2 regions of the Streptomyces sp. NPDC042346 genome follow, and region 2 is predicted to be linked to the other one. Evidence: riboswitches for the same ligand, from Rfam matches in the RefSeq annotation. Region 2 holds a riboswitch; the other holds the start of a gene.
The links. A riboswitch is a leader RNA that binds a small molecule or an ion and turns the genes downstream of it on or off. The one in region 2 is predicted to bind glycine.

Region 1 (7,398 bases), on a different contig from region 2:
GGGCATGACGTTGCGGGGGGTCGGCGCACCACAACGGTGGTGCGTGGTGGAAACTGTCCGGAGGATACGGACGTTGTGAAGGTGTCCGGGTCGGCAGGTGTGATGGATTTCGGTTCGTCCTGCCCCACGGGCGGGTCTGTTTCGGTCAAGGGGAATCGCCCGTGAAGTTGTTTGCGAAGTTGTTCGGCAAGAGCGCACGCGAGGACGGCGGCAACGCCAGGCACCGCGCGCCGCGCCATGCCCAGAGCGAGGAGCAGGGCGGCGAGCGCCCGCTCTTCCGCGATGAGGTCGACGGTCAGGGCGGTGACATTTCGGGCGCGCAGGGCGCGTCTTCTGTTGACCCCGCCGGGGCCGGACGCATAGGTTTCGGGGAACCATCAACCTCAAGTACGGGTGGAGGGTTTACCCCCGACCCGTACGCGACACAGACCTCCGCGGGCCTGCCGCGGGGGGAGGATGCGTCCATGCCGGTGTGTACGAGGTGCGGTCACCGCAACACGGCCGACAGCCGCTTCTGCTCCCACTGCGGTACGCCGCTGCGGGGCGGGGTCGCCGCCGAGCGTCCGTCCGAGACGACGTCGACGATCTCCATCTCGGGGCTCGAGGCGTACGACGCGGAGGTCACCGGCCAGACCGCGCTTCCGTCGCTGTCTCCCGAGGCGCTCGCGGCCGTGGAGGCCCTGCCTCTCGGTTCCGCGCTCCTCGTGGTGCGCCGGGGGCCGAACTCCGGCAGCCGGTTCCTGCTCGACGGAGAGCTGACGACGGCCGGCCGTCACCCGCAGAGCGACATCTTCCTGGACGACTTCACCGTCTCCCGGCGCCATGTCGAGTTCCGGCGGGCCCAGGACGGCAGCTTCACCGTCGCCGATGTCGGCAGCCTCAACGGCACGTACGTCAACCGTGAGCCGATCGAATCGGTCGTTCTGTCCAACGGCGACGAGGTGCAGATCGGCAAGTACCGGCTGGTCTTCTATTCGAGCCAGCGGGGCGTGTGACGCCTCGGAGAAGCCTTCAGGGAAGGTCCATGCTGCGAACACCGACGGGCGGTGCCGGATCCGGCACCGCCACCGAGGGCGACCGGCTGGTGAGCATCGGCACGGTGCTGAACCAGCTGCGCGACGAATTTCCCGAAGTGACGATCTCCAAGATCCGGTTCCTGGAGGCCGAGGGGCTCGTCGAGCCCCGCCGGACGGCGTCCGGGTACCGGAAGTTCAGCCCGCAGGACGTGGAGCGGCTCGCTCAGATCCTGCGGATGCAGCGGGACCACTATCTTCCGCTGAAGGTCATCCGTGAGCATCTTGACGCTCTCGCCCGGGGCGAGCAGGTCAGTCTCCCGGCGCCCGGGCGCCGGGGGGAGCTGATCGACGGGCCCTGGGACCAGGAGGGCGAGCGTCCCACCGCCGTACGCATCGGCCGGGCCGAGCTGCTCGCCGCCGCCGAGGTGACCGAGACCGAGCTCACCGAGTGGGAGTCCTTCGGTCTGATCGCCGAGGTGCGGGGCGGCGGCTACGACGCCGAGGCCGTCACCATCGCCAGACTTGTCGCGGATCTGGGGAGATTCGGTCTCGAACCCCGGCATCTGCGGGGTGTGAAGGCGGCCGCCGACCGGGAGGCCGGACTCCTCGAACAGATGGTCGCGCCGCTGCGCCGGCACCGTAATCCGCAGACCAGAGCACATGCGGAGGCCACCGCGAAGGAGCTCGCCGAGCTCTCCGTGAGGCTCCACGCGGCCTTCGTTCAGACGGCTCTGGGCATCCGGCTCCCGTGATCTTGGACGGGCCCGACTATCCAAACCGGTCGGGCACGTCCTAGGGTTGCTGTGTGAACGAGCTCGACGTTGTGGGTGTCCGGGTGGAAATGCCCTCCAACCAGCCGATCGTGCTCCTGCGGGAAGTGGGAGGCGATCGGTACCTCCCTATCTGGATCGGACCGGGTGAGGCGACCGCGATCGCCTTCGCCCAGCAGGGGATGGCCCCTCCGCGGCCGCTGACGCACGACCTGTTCAAGGACGTGCTGGAAGCCGTGGGGCAGGAGCTCACCGAGGTCCGCATCACGGATCTGCGTGACGGGGTCTTCTACGCCGAGCTGGTCTTCGCCAGCGGCGTCGAGGTGAGCGCCCGGCCGTCCGACGCGATAGCACTGGCCCTGCGGACCGGGACGCCGATCTACGGCAGCGACGGTGTGCTGGACGACGCCGGTATCGCGATTCCGGACGAGCAGGAGGACGAGGTGGAGAAGTTCCGCGAGTTTCTCGACCAGATCTCACCGGAGGACTTCGGGACCAACAGTCAGTGAGACGTGCGGCCGGAGGCCGCTTGCGAGGCCGTCGTGCGGGCCGGTCGTGAGGGCCCGTCTGCGCGCCGTTCGCGGGGTGCTGTCAGAGCATTCGAGTAGCCTTTCCCCGGGGAGAGACACGGCAAACCACTCTCAGGGTGATTATCACTCGGCGTGCCGAGTGTGGCGATCGTTGACGCACCCCGAGTGACTGCCTACCTTCGTGTGGGCAGGTCAAGGACGGAGGGTCGGCGTGATGAGCAGCGCGGACGGTACGGCAGGGAGTTCTCTCGGGCACATGTCCGGGGAGTCCGGTCCGTATCCGCTTCACGGCAGTGTGGGCGACTTCGGAACGGACGCGAGTTCAGGCCCGGCGGGCGAGGTGGTCGGCTACCGCGGCCCCACGGCCTGCGCGGCCGCCGGCATCACCTATCGCCAGCTGGACTACTGGGCACGCACCGGGCTCGTGGAGCCGAGCGTGCGGCCCGCGTACGGGTCGGGGACCCAGCGGCTCTACAGCTTCCGCGACGTCGTCGTATTGAAGATCGTCAAGCGCTTCCTCGACACCGGGGTGGCCCTGCAGAACATCCGGGCGGCGGTGCAGCACCTGCGCGCCCGGGGCTTCCGCGATCTGGAGCGCATGACGCTCATGAGCGACGGGGCCACGGTCTACGAGTGCTCCTCGCCCGACGAGGTCGTCGACCTGCTCCAGGGCGGTCAGGGCGTCTTCGGGATCGCCGTCGGGGTCGTCTGGCGGGACGTGGAGGCGGCGCTCTCCCAGCTGCACGGGGAGCGGGTCGACACGGGCGAGACGCTGGTCGGGCACAATCCGGGCGACGAGCTGGCGAGGCGGCGGCGCGACAAGGCGGTCTGACGGGCGCTTCGGCGCGCTCCGGCGCGCTTCTGGGGCGCTCTGGGGCCTGTGAGGGCTCGTGAGGGGCTCGTGAGGGCTGTTTGTCCTCCGTGTGGCTTGTTCTTCTGCGGGGCGGCCGTCTGTGGCTCCTGTGGGGTGTCTGTGGCTCGTGGGTCGTCAGCGATTCCGGCCGTTGTCAGTGGCATGGGGCAGCATCGGACATGTGAGAGCCGCGCCGACGATCCTGCATCTCGACATGGATGCGTTCTTCGCCGCCGCCGAGCAGGCGGCGAAGCCCAGCCTGCGCGGAAAGCCCGTCGTCGTCGGCGGCCTCGGGCCGCGCGGAGTGGTCGCCACCGCCTCGTACGAGGCACGCCGCTTCGGGGTCCACTCGGCCATGCCCATGGGGCAGGCGCGGCGGCTCGCGCCGAACGCGGCCTATCTCGTGCCGCGCTTCGCCTTCTACCGGTCGATCAGCGAACAGGTCATGGAGCTGCTCGGGCGGCTCTCGCCGCTCGTGGAGCCGCTCAGCCTCGACGAGGCCTTCGTGGACCTCGAAGCCGGCGGCCTCGCCGACGACAGCGCGAGCGCGCGGGCCGTCGGCGAGCGGCTGCGGGCGGGCATCCTGGCGACGACGGGGCTGACGGGGTCGGTGGGGCTCGCCGGGTCGAAGATGATCGCGAAGATCGCCTCCGAGGAGGCCAAGCCGGACGGGCTCGTCCTCATCGAGCCGGGCACCGAGAGGGAGCTGCTCGGGCCCCGGTCGGTGCGGATCCTGCCGGGGGTCGGGCCCGCGACGGGCGAGCACTTGCGGCGTGCCGGGATGACCACGGTCTCCGACCTGGCGGAGGCGGGCGAGGACGAGCTCGTACGGCTCCTGGGGCGGGCGCACGGGGCCTCGCTCCATCGGATGGCCCAGGGGTACGACGACCGGCCCGTGGTGGCCGAGCGGGACGCAAAGTCGGTGTCGGTCGAGGACACCTTCGACGTCGACCTGCACGACCGCGTGCGGATCAGGACCGAGGTGGAGCGGCTCGCGGAGCGGTGCGTGGCGCGGCTGCGGGCCTCCGGGCACTCGGGGCGCACGATCGTCCTCAAGGTGCGGCGGTACGACTTCTCGACGCTGACCCGGTCCGAGACGCTGCGGGGGCCCACGGACGACCCGGGGGTCGTGCGGGAGGCCGCGGGGCGGCTCCTGGAGGCGGTCGACACGACCGGGGGTGTGCGGCTGCTCGGGGTGGGCGTGAGCGGGCTCGCGGACTACACGCAAGAGGATCTGTTCGCCCAGGCGGAGTCCGCGCAGGCGGAGGAGGAACGGGCGGCGGCGGCCGTGGCTGCCGTGGCGGGGGAGTCGGGCGGGGGCGGTGCGGCAGGGGGTGGTGTGGCCGGCGCCGGGGCTGTGCCGGACGAGTCCGCTTCCGACGCGCCCGGCGCCGGCGCCGGCGCCGTCGCCGTCGAGCGGCGGTGGGCGCCCGGGCACGACGTGCGGCACGCGGTGCACGGGGCGGGGTGGGTGCAGGGGAGCGGCGTCGGGCGGGTCACGGTGCGGTTCGAGGAACCGTGGTCCGCACCGGGGCGGGTGCGGACGTTCTCGGTGGACGATCCGGAACTGGAGCCTTCGGAGCCGTTGCCGTTGGTGCGGGGGGAGTGTCGGGCGGGGGCGTGACGGTGCCGTGGCGTGGCGGTGGCTGGGCGTGGGTTGTGGGGGGTGCGCCCGGCCTTGCGGCCGGGCTGGGGTTCCCACCCGCACCACCCGTGCGGGTGGGGAAGCAGAGGTGCGGGTTTTGGCGTGGGGAGTTCCGCGCCGTTGGCGGCTGGGACCCGTACCGGCCCTGACGGTGCCGGGCCGGCCGAGCTCGTGCCGCCTGTGACGGTGCCGTGAGGCTGAGCCCAGCCGCCTGTGCTGGTGGCGGGGCGGGCTGGGCTCAGCCACCTGTGCCGGGCCGGACTGGGCTGGTGCCGCCTGTGCTGGCGCCGGGCGGGTTGGGCTCGTGCCGCGGCCGCGGCCGCTGCCGCTGCCGCTGGTGCTGGCAGGCCTGGGCTCGTGCCGCCTGAGACCGTGCCGTGCCGTGAGGCCGAGCCCAGCCGCCTGTGCTGGTGCCGGGCGGGCCGGGCTGGTGCCGTTTGTGTTGGTGGCGGGTGGGCTGGCCTTCCCGGGTGCGGCTTTGCCTGAGGGGCGCGTACCCGTCGTGCTTGTGCGTGGGTGTTACGGGCCCTCCTGGCCTGCCAGGTGGCCGAAGTCGGTGTCTTCGGGGTTCTGGGGCGGAGGTGGGAGTGTGAGGCTGTAGTGGCGGTAGAGCTGGAGCTCCTGCTCGGGGGAGAGGTGGCGGCCCACGCCGAAGTCGGGGGCGTCCTTGATGAGGGCGCGTTCGAACGGGATGTGGAGGCCGTCGTCGAGCAGGTCGCTCGGCTCCAGCGGGACGAAGGCGTCCCGGCTGAACAGGCCGGTGCGGACCGCGGCCCATTCCGGGATGCCGGTCGCGTCGTCCAAGTACACCTCGTCCACGGTTCCGATCTTGTTTCCGTTCCGGTCGAACGCCTTGCGGCCGATCAGGCTGCGCGGATCGATGTCGGTCTGCACGGTCCCTCCAACTGGTCGCAACTGCTCTACACCCCTACGAAAGTGCACAACTGGGATGTCGGCCACTTGAGCGATGGGAGCCGCAACCTCGCTGGTAGGCTGGCTGTGGCTGTCGACCCTGTGCGGGAGAGTCCCCCGGAGAAACCTTCCGGAGGGCGCCGAAGGAGCAAATCCTCCCCGGAATCTCTCAGGCCCCTGTACCGCGCGGACGAGGTCACTCTGGAAAGCAGAGCGGTGTCCACGGCATGCGCTCTCACCGACGGTGAAAGCCGGCGTGCCGCGAGGCGTGCCGGTGAAACTCTCAGGTTGAGATGACAGAGGGGGAGGCCGTCCGGGTACCCGCGCCGTGGTGCCCCTCGCAGGTCGTGACGACCAGGAGGCCTCCGTACATGACCGCCAACCGCATTCCGCTCTCCGAACTCGAACAGGGCATCCCGTTCGAGCAGCGGCACATCGGGCCCGACGCCGAGGCGCGGGCCAAGATGCTCGCCCAGGTCGGTTACGGCTCGCTCGACGAGCTCACGGCCGCCGCGGTGCCGGACGTGATCAAGAACGCCGAGGCGCTGGGCCTGCCGGCCGCGCGCACCGAGGCCGAGGTGCTCGCCGAGCTGCGCACGCTCGCCGACCGCAACCAGGTCCTCGCGCCGATGATCGGCCTCGGGTACTACGGCACCTTCACGCCTCCGGTGATCCTCCGGAACGTGATGGAGAACCCCGCCTGGTACACGGCGTACACGCCGTACCAGCCCGAGATCTCGCAGGGGCGCCTTGAGGCGCTGCTCAACTTCCAGACCATGGTCGCCGACCTGACCGGTCTGCCCACCTCGGGCGCCTCCCTCCTCGACGAGGGCACCGCCGCCGCCGAGGCCATGTCCCTGGCCCGACGCGTGGGCAAGGTCAAGAACGGCGTCTTCCTCGTCGACGCCGACGCCCTGCCGCAGACGATCGCCGTCATCGAGACCCGCGCCGAGCCGACCGGTGTCGAGGTCGTCGTCGCGGATCTCAGCCAGGGGATCCCGGCCGAGATCGCCGAGCGCGGTGTCTTCGGCGTGCTGATCCAGTACCCGGGTGCCTCCGGTGCCGTCCGCGACATCAAGCCGCTGATCGACGCCGCCCACGAGCTCGGTGCCATCGTCACCGTCGCCGCGGACCTGCTCGCCCTGACCCTGCTCACCTCGCCGGGCCAGCTGGGCGCGGACATCGCCGTCGGCACGACGCAGCGCTTCGGCGTCCCCATGGGCTTCGGCGGTCCCCACGCCGGCTACATGGCCGTCCAGGACAAGCACGCCCGCTCGCTGCCCGGCCGCCTGGTGGGTGTGTCCGTCGACGCCGACGGCAACCGCGCGTACCGCCTGGCCCTGCAGACCCGCGAGCAGCACATCCGCCGCGAGAAGGCCACCAGCAACATTTGTACGGCCCAGGTGCTGCTCGCCGTCATGGCCGGCATGTACGCCGTCTACCACGGGCCGGCCGGGCTGAAGGGCATCGCGCAGCGGACCCACCGGTACGCCTCCCTCCTCGCCGCGGGTCTCACCGCCGGTGGCGTCGAGGTCGTGCACGGTTCGTACTTCGACACCCTCACCGTCCGGGTGCCCGGTCGCGCCGACTCGGTCGTGGCCGCCGCCCGCGAGGCCGGGGTGAACCTCTACCGCGTCGACGCCGATCTCGTCTCGATCTCCTGCGACGAGAC
Region 2 (7,398 bases):
CGCCGTCCTTGACGACGGAGAAGCCGGCGCGCGGGACCCGGCGGCCCTCGGCGATCAGGCCGACGAGCTTGCGCGGCGGGGCGGTCTCGGCGCGCTCGGCGGCCTTCTCAAGCGCCTCACGGCCGACGAAGCGGCCCTCGTTGGTCGTCTTCTCGAACTTGACGACCCGGCCGAGACCGGCGTCGAAGGGGGTGAGGGCCGTCGTCAGCTCGTGGCCGTACAGCGGCATGCCCGCCTCCAGGCGGAGCGTGTCACGGCAGGACAGGCCGCACGGGATGAGGCCGACCGGGGCGCCCGCCTCGGTCAGGGCCTTCCAGACGCCCTCGGCGTGCTCGGGCTTCAGGAACAGCTCGAAGCCGTCCTCGCCGGTGTAGCCGGTACGGGCGATCAGCGCGGGCACGCCCGCGACCGTGCCGGGCAGGCCGGCGTAGTACTTCAGCCCGTCCAGGTCGGCGTCGGTGAGCGACTTCAGGATGCCGGGGGACTCCGGGCCCTGGATCGCGAGCAGGGCGTACGCGTCGCGGTCGTCGCGGACCTCGGCGTCGAAGCCCTCCGCGCGCGCCACGAGCGCGTCCAGGACGATCTGGGCGTTGGAGGCGTTGGCGACGACCATGTACTCGGTCTCGCCGAGGCGGTAGACGATCAGGTCGTCGAGGATGCCGCCGTCCTCCTGACAGATCATCGTGTAGCGGGCACGGCCCACGCCCACCGTGGAGATGTTGCCGACGAGGGCGTGGTCGAGGAGCTCGACGGCCTGCGGGCCCGTGACCGTGATCTCACCCATGTGGGAGAGGTCGAACAGGCCCGCCCGGGTGCGGACGGCGTTGTGCTCGTCCCGCTCGCTGGCGTAGCGCAGCGGCATGTCCCAGCCCGCGAAGTCGGTCATGGTCGCGCCCAGCGAACGATGCAGCGCATCGAGGGCGGTCAGACGGGGGGCAGTGCTCATGGGGTGGCTCCCGGATCCCAAGGGCGGTTCGGTGACGAAACACATGACGGGCGAGGACGTCCTCCCCATCTGTCATGGAACCTGAGAGGTTCACCGAGAGCATCTCGTCACCGGAAGATCGGCACCGAGAGATCGGCTTGCACCTTGGGTGGGGACACGGCAGGGTGTCCCGCTTTTCAGATCTGCCTCATCCACGCGGTACGGGGCCTGAGAGATTCAAGGGAGGGTCTTGCTCCTTCGGCGTCCGGACGCCTGGGGCGGTCCGGAACTCTCCCGCGCGGATTCGAGCGGCCGGTATGCGGTTGTATTGGCGACTGAGCGCGCCTGGCGGGCACATCATTGCACGCGTGCTCCGCGCGGCACATCACTTGTATCTCATTACCGCTTCTTTACACTTTGTGGGCAAGGGTCTCCCGAGGCCCGGCAGGGGGAGCAGCGATGAGGATCCAGCACACCGGCGCATACGCGACGAGTACCGGTACCGGCATACCGTCCCAGCGGGCCCGGGCCCGGGCCCGGACCAGAGCCAGAACCCGCCGGCGCGGCCGGATCCTGCGCGACCTGCGCGAGCGCGGCGGCCGGGGGCCCCGGGCCCTCCTCTTCGCGGCCGGCGACCTCGTCGTCGTCTCCGGGCTGCCCGGCAGCGGCAAGTCCACCCTGATGAAGCGCGCCGCCGACGGCCGGGGCATCGACTCCCAGGACGTCCGCGAGCGCTGGGAGGCCCGCATGCCGCGCCTCCTGCCGTACGCGGTCTACCGCCCCCTGGTCCGGCTCGCGCACTACGCCGGGCTGCGCCGCGCACTGCGCTCCGGCGCGAGCGTGATCGTGCACGACTGCGGCACCCAGTCCTGGGTGCGCGGCTGGCTCGCCCGCGAGGCGGGACGCCGCGGCGCCGCCCTGCACCTCGTCCTGCTCGACGTCGAGCCGGGCACGGCGCGCGACGGCCAGCGCGACCGGGGCCGTGGCGTCTCCGCGTACGCCTTCGCCCGGCACCGGCGGGCCGTCGGCCGGCTCCTGCGGACCGCCGAGTCCGGCGGTCTGCCGCACGGCTGCGCCTCGGCGACCCTCCTCGACCGGGACGCCGCGGACGCACTTCGGAAGATCGGCTTCCGCGACGTGGCCTGAGGCCGGCCCCGCATCCGTACCCGCTGCTTTTGGCCACGGCGGCGCCAGGGCGGCGTTAGGGTGCTGCGGGGCGGTGCGGGAGGACGCGCCCCCGCGAGATAGGGGAAAAGGGACCGTGGACGTGACGTGGCCGGGCAATGAGCTCGAAGAGGTGCTGTCCGCCTCGCTCGGCAACCCCGCCGCAGGGGGCCGACTGGTCGAGGTGCTGAGCCGCAGCGAGGTCTGGGTGCCCCTGCCCAACGGCGGCGGCCCCGACAGCCCCGACCTGGACCTCGCCACCCTGGAGATCGACGGCGCGGCCTTCGTCCCCGTCTTCAGCTCCGAACAGCAGTTCCTCGCCTGCGTCGGCACGCACATGTCGTACACCGTCGCCCCCGCCCGCGACTTCGCCCGCGGCCTGCCCCCGCAGCTGGGCATCGCCGTGAACCCCGGCGGCACGGTGGGCGTCCCGCTGCCCCCGCCCGCCGTCGCGGAACTCTGCCGCGCCGGCCGCACCCCGCTCGACGGCCCCGCCAGCGGCGGCCGCGTCCGGCTCTTCGAGCCCGACTGGCAGGACGACCCCGTCGACTTCCTCGCCGCCGCCTCCGCCGAGTTCGAGGCCACCGGCGTCGTCGCCTCCGCCCGCCGCGCCCTCGCGAGCGTCGAGGGCACCGAACCGGCCCTCTTCATCGGCGTCCAGCTCGCCGCCTGGGACGGCGTCGACCGGAACGCGCCCCTGGACGCCCTCGGCCGCGCCCTCGGCCGCGTCGAGGTCGCCTGGCCGGTCAACCTCATCCTGCTCGACATGGCGCAGGACCCGGTCGGCGACTGGATGCTGGAGCGGGTACGCCCCTTCTACCAGCGCGCCGCCGGGTGAGCGGCACCCTGTTTAAGCTGAACTGAACCGAGCCGGACCGAATCGGCGGCCGGACAGACGTGGTGAACGGAAGAGGGGCGGGACACAGGGTGAGCGCGTCAGGCACCGCTGCGACCGGACAGGTCGAGCACATGCTGCGCCAGGTGGCACCCGGACGCTACGACGCGTACGAGAGGCTGCTGCACGCCCTGGCAGACGGCGAGGTCTGGATGCTGCTGTGGCAGGGCTCGCCCGGCTCGTCCGACGCCCAGTACGGGAACATGGAGGTCGACGGCTTCGGCTACGCGCCCTGCGTCACCTCCGCCCAGGAGCTCGCCGCCTCCGGCTGGAACCGCGCCCACGAGCTCGTCACCGGCCGCGAGATGGCCCGCGCCCTCTACCCCGACCGCTGGGGCATCTGGCTCAATCCGCACGCCCCCGGCGGCGGCGTCGGCATCCCCTGGGCCGACCTGCGCCGCATCGCCACCGGCCTCGACCGGATGCCCGCGGGACCGCTGCGCGTCAGCGAACCCGCCCTGGAGATCCCGCAGTTCTACGCTCTCCTCACGCAGAACGCGCACCGCACCCCGGCCGTCAGGTCGCTGCGCCGCGGCTGGGTGCAGCCCGCGCTCGGCTCCCCGTACCTCGCCGTCGGACTCGACCTGTACGACACCTCCCCGGCCGCCGTCGACGCCGTCCGCGCGATGATGCGCCAGTCGATCTCCGCCGTGCCCGACGGGCTGCCCGTCTCGACGGTCGCGCTCTCCGACGCGTACGACCCGGTGGCCCTCTGGCTGAGCGCCCACGCGCGCCCCTTCTACGACCGCGAGGCGCACGCCGGACGCGGATCCGCCGCCGTGCCGGGGTACGGCTACCCGCCGCCGGCTCCGTCCGGATACTGAGACGTCACCTTTTCCCCCTCGTACCCCAGCGGCCTCCGGAGTCCTCTCCCGAGGCCGTTGTTCGTACCAATACCGCACCTCGAACGCCCAGTTGGGCGACATGTCCGATTGCGGTGAAGAGGACCCGAGATGGTCCGCTCAGGTGATCACGACGTCCGGATAACGGAAGTCGCAGCACCGCATCACGTTTGAGCAAACATTCCTCGTCAGGGCTGGCGGGTGATCGCAAGCGCATTGAAGACTCCCCGGAACACCGGGCGTTCGGCTCCTTTCGAACCGATGCCCAGCAGGTTGTTCCACCGAGCCGCTACCCGCGGCGGGCAAGGGCCGGCTACCGGCGGCCGAGAGGGGTCCTCACCACGATGACGGCACCACTGCACGAGACGAGTGCGGGCGAGTCGACCGCCACCGTCGTCGGCGCGCCCGACGCTTCCGGCACTCCGGACAACTCCGGCACCTCCGAAGCCTCCGGCAAGGCGATCCAGGGCCGCTCGCCCTGGCAGATCGCCTGGACCCGGCTGAAGCGCGACAAACTCGCCCTCGCGGGCGCCTTCGTCGTCGTCTTCCTCATCCTCGTCGCGATCTTCGCCCCGGTCATCGTCGGCCTCCTCGGCCACCCGCCGAACGAGTTCCACGAGGACCAGATCGACCCGCTCTTCGGCACCCCGATCGGCTCCTGGGGCGGCATCAGCTCCGACTTCCTCCTGGGCGTCGAGCCGGTCAACGGCCGCGACGTCTTCAGCCGGATCGTCTACGGCGCCCGGATCTCGCTGCTCGTCGCCTTCCTCGCGGCGGTCTTCGCGGTCTTCCTCGGCACCGTCCTCGGCATCGTCGCGGGCTACTTCGGCGGCTGGATCGACGCCGCCCTCAGCCGCGTCATGGACGTCATGCTCGCCTTCCCGCAGCTGCTCTTCACGATCGCCCTGGTCTCGGTGCTGCCCACCGAGTTCCTCGGCCTCGAAGGCTCGGGCGTCCGCATCGCCGCGCTGGTGCTCGTCATCGGCTTCTTCGGCTGGCCGTACGTGGGCCGCATCGTCCGCGGCCAGACCCTCTCGCTTCGCAACCGCGAGTACGTCGAGGCCGCCCAGAGCCTGGGCGCCGGCCGCTTCTACATCCTGCGCCGGGAGCTGCTCCCCAACCTGATCGCCCCGATCATGGTCTACGCGACCCTCATGATCCCCACCAACATCCTCACCGAAGCGGCGCTCAGCTTCCTCGGTGCGGGCGTGAAGCCTCCCACCGCTTCCTGGGGCCAGATGCTGTCGACGGCCATCACCACGTACGAGGCGGACCCCGTCTTCATGGTGATCCCCGGCCTCGCGATCTTCATCACCGTCCTTGCGTTCAACCTCTTCGGCGACGGCGTGCGTGACGCGCTCGACCCGAAGGGCTCCCGCTGACCGCTCGCCGACGGCGACACCCACGACCCGCCCCTGCCGCTGGCGACAGGAGGCTCATCCCCCAACGGCGGACCGACATGACGGCCGCCACTACTCCGGAGGTTGCGAGACCCATGACTCTGATGAGCTCTCAGAGGCGCAGAATCGCCGCGGGCGCACTGCTGGCGGCGGCCGTGATGGTCGTCACCACCGCGTGCGGCGGCGACGGCGGCAAGTCGGGCGACAAGGACGGCAAGACGGGTGCGGCCGGCTTCAACGCCGCCGTGAACAAGGTCTCCAACGCCTCGGACAAGAAGGGCGGCGAGCTGAAGTTCATCGGCTCGCAGGAGGCCGACAACTGGGACCCGCAGCGCGGCTACTACGGCTTCGTGTGGGACTTCGCCCGCTACTACACCCGCCAGCTCGTCACCTTCAAGGCCGAGCCGGGCGCCGCCTCCACCGAGCTCGTCTCGGACCTCGCCACCGACACCGGCAAGGTCTCGGCCGACGGCCTGACCTACACCTTCACGCTGAAGGACGGGATCGCCTGGGAGGACGGCAAGCCGATCACCTCCAAGGACATCAAGTACGGCATCGAGCGCATCTGGGCCCAGGACGTCATCTCCGGCGGCCCGATCTACCTGCAGCAGGTCCTGGACCCCAAGGGCGACTACAAGGGCCCGTACAAGGACACCTCCGCGGACAAGCTCGGCCTGAAGGCGATCGAGACCCCGGACGACAAGACCATCATCTTCAAGCTGCCGGTCGCCAACGGTGACTTCCTGCAGATGCTGGCCATGCCCGCCGCCTCCCCGGTCCGCCAGGACAAGGACACCAAGGCCAAGTACGGCCTGAAGCCCTTCTCCTCCGGCCCGTACAAGTGGCAGTCGTACACCCCGAACAAGTCGATCAAGCTCGTCCGCAACGACAAGTGGGACGCGAAGACCGACACCGTCCGCAAGGCGCTGCCGGACAGCGTCAGCGTCACGTTCACCACGAACGCCGACGACATGGACAACCGTCTGGTCGAGGGCGAGTACGACCTCGACATCAACGCGACGGGTGTCGGCGCCGCCGCGCGCCAGAAGGTGCTCCAGCAGCACAAGGGCAACGTCGACAACCCGCAGACGGGCTTCATCCGCTACGCGGTCTTCCCGCAGACGGTCATCCCCAACATCGAGTGCCGCAAGGCCATCATCTACGCGGCGGACTCCAAGTCCCTCCAGACCGCCCGTGGTGGCCCGCAGGGCGGTGGCGACATCGCCACCAACATGCTGCCGCCGGCCCTCAAGGGCGCCGACCCGAAGGCCGACCCGTACGGCAAGCTCGCGGGCGCGCCGGACCTCGTCAAGGCCAAGGAGGCCCTGAAGAAGTGCGGTAAGCCGGGCGGCTTCAAGACCAAGATCGCGGTCCGCAACAACAAGAAGGTCGAGATCGCGACCGCCGAGTCCCTCCAGCAGTCGCTGCTGAAGGCCGGCATCGACGCCCAGATCGAGCAGTTCGACGGCGCCCAGACGTCCGGCATCATCGGTTCGCCGAAGGTCGTCAAGGACAAGGGCTACGGCATCATCATCATGGGCTGGGGCGCCGACTTCCCGACCGGGCAGGGCTTCCTCCAGCCGCTGGTCGACGGCCGCTTCATCCTCCAGAGCGGTAACAACAACTTCTCCGAGCTGAACGACAAGGCCGTCAACGGCCTGTTCGACCAGGCGCTGAAGGAGACCGACCCGGTCAAGGCCGGCGAGCTCTACAAGCAGATCAACACGAAGGTCTCGGAGGCCGCGGTCTACCTGCCCTTCACCCACGAGAAGAACATCATCTGGCGCAGCTCCCGGCTGACCAACGTCTACACGGCGGACGCCTACAACGGCCGCTACGACTACGCGTCGCTCGGCGTCGTCAAGTAATCCGACCCGCTTCACCGGCGCACCACCCGCCGCCAGGTCCGAAGGGCAGGTGATGGCCGAGGGCGGCGGCAGGGGAATCCGATCGGGTTCCCCTGCCGCCGACCGGCCGACCGCATGCTTGCATACATAGTCCGACGGCTCTTCGCAGTCGTCGTGATGCTGCTCGTCGTCACGCTCGTGACGCTCAGCATCTTCTTCCTCATCCCCAAGATGACCGGCAGCGACCCTGCCGCGATGTTCGTCGGCAAGCAGGCGGATCCGGCTTCCATTGAGGGCATCCGTCAGAAGCTGGGCCTGGACGAGC

Region 1: linked by a shared signal. The riboswitch ahead of gcvP (aminomethyl-transferring glycine dehydrogenase) and the one ahead of gcvT (glycine cleavage system aminomethyltransferase GcvT) in region 2 are both predicted to bind glycine.

The regions. Positions count from the first base shown of each region.
Region 1 is NZ_JBVJEH010000007.1:5,826-13,223, forward strand. It holds gene ACZ6K0_RS26180 (FHA domain-containing protein) at 54-995, shown strand; gene ftsR (transcriptional regulator FtsR) at 1,025-1,768, shown strand; gene ACZ6K0_RS26190 (bifunctional nuclease family protein) at 1,822-2,295, shown strand; gene ACZ6K0_RS26195 (MerR family transcriptional regulator) at 2,531-3,148, shown strand; gene ACZ6K0_RS26200 (DNA polymerase IV) at 3,351-4,793, shown strand; gene ACZ6K0_RS26205 (PRC-barrel domain-containing protein) at 5,334-5,708, opposite strand; glycine riboswitch at 5,822-5,921, shown strand; gene gcvP (aminomethyl-transferring glycine dehydrogenase) at 6,098-7,398, shown strand, end outside.
Region 2 is NZ_JBVJEH010000001.1:1,555,967-1,563,364, forward strand. It holds gene gcvT (glycine cleavage system aminomethyltransferase GcvT) at 1-946, opposite strand, end outside; glycine riboswitch at 1,006-1,131, opposite strand; glycine riboswitch at 1,133-1,232, opposite strand; gene ACZ6K0_RS07350 (AAA family ATPase) at 1,385-2,071, shown strand; gene ACZ6K0_RS07355 (enhanced serine sensitivity protein SseB) at 2,187-2,927, shown strand; gene ACZ6K0_RS07360 (enhanced serine sensitivity protein SseB C-terminal domain-containing protein) at 3,017-3,808, shown strand; gene ACZ6K0_RS07365 (ABC transporter permease) at 4,171-5,208, shown strand; gene ACZ6K0_RS07370 (ABC transporter substrate-binding protein) at 5,322-7,094, shown strand; gene ACZ6K0_RS07375 (ABC transporter permease) at 7,209-7,398, shown strand, end outside.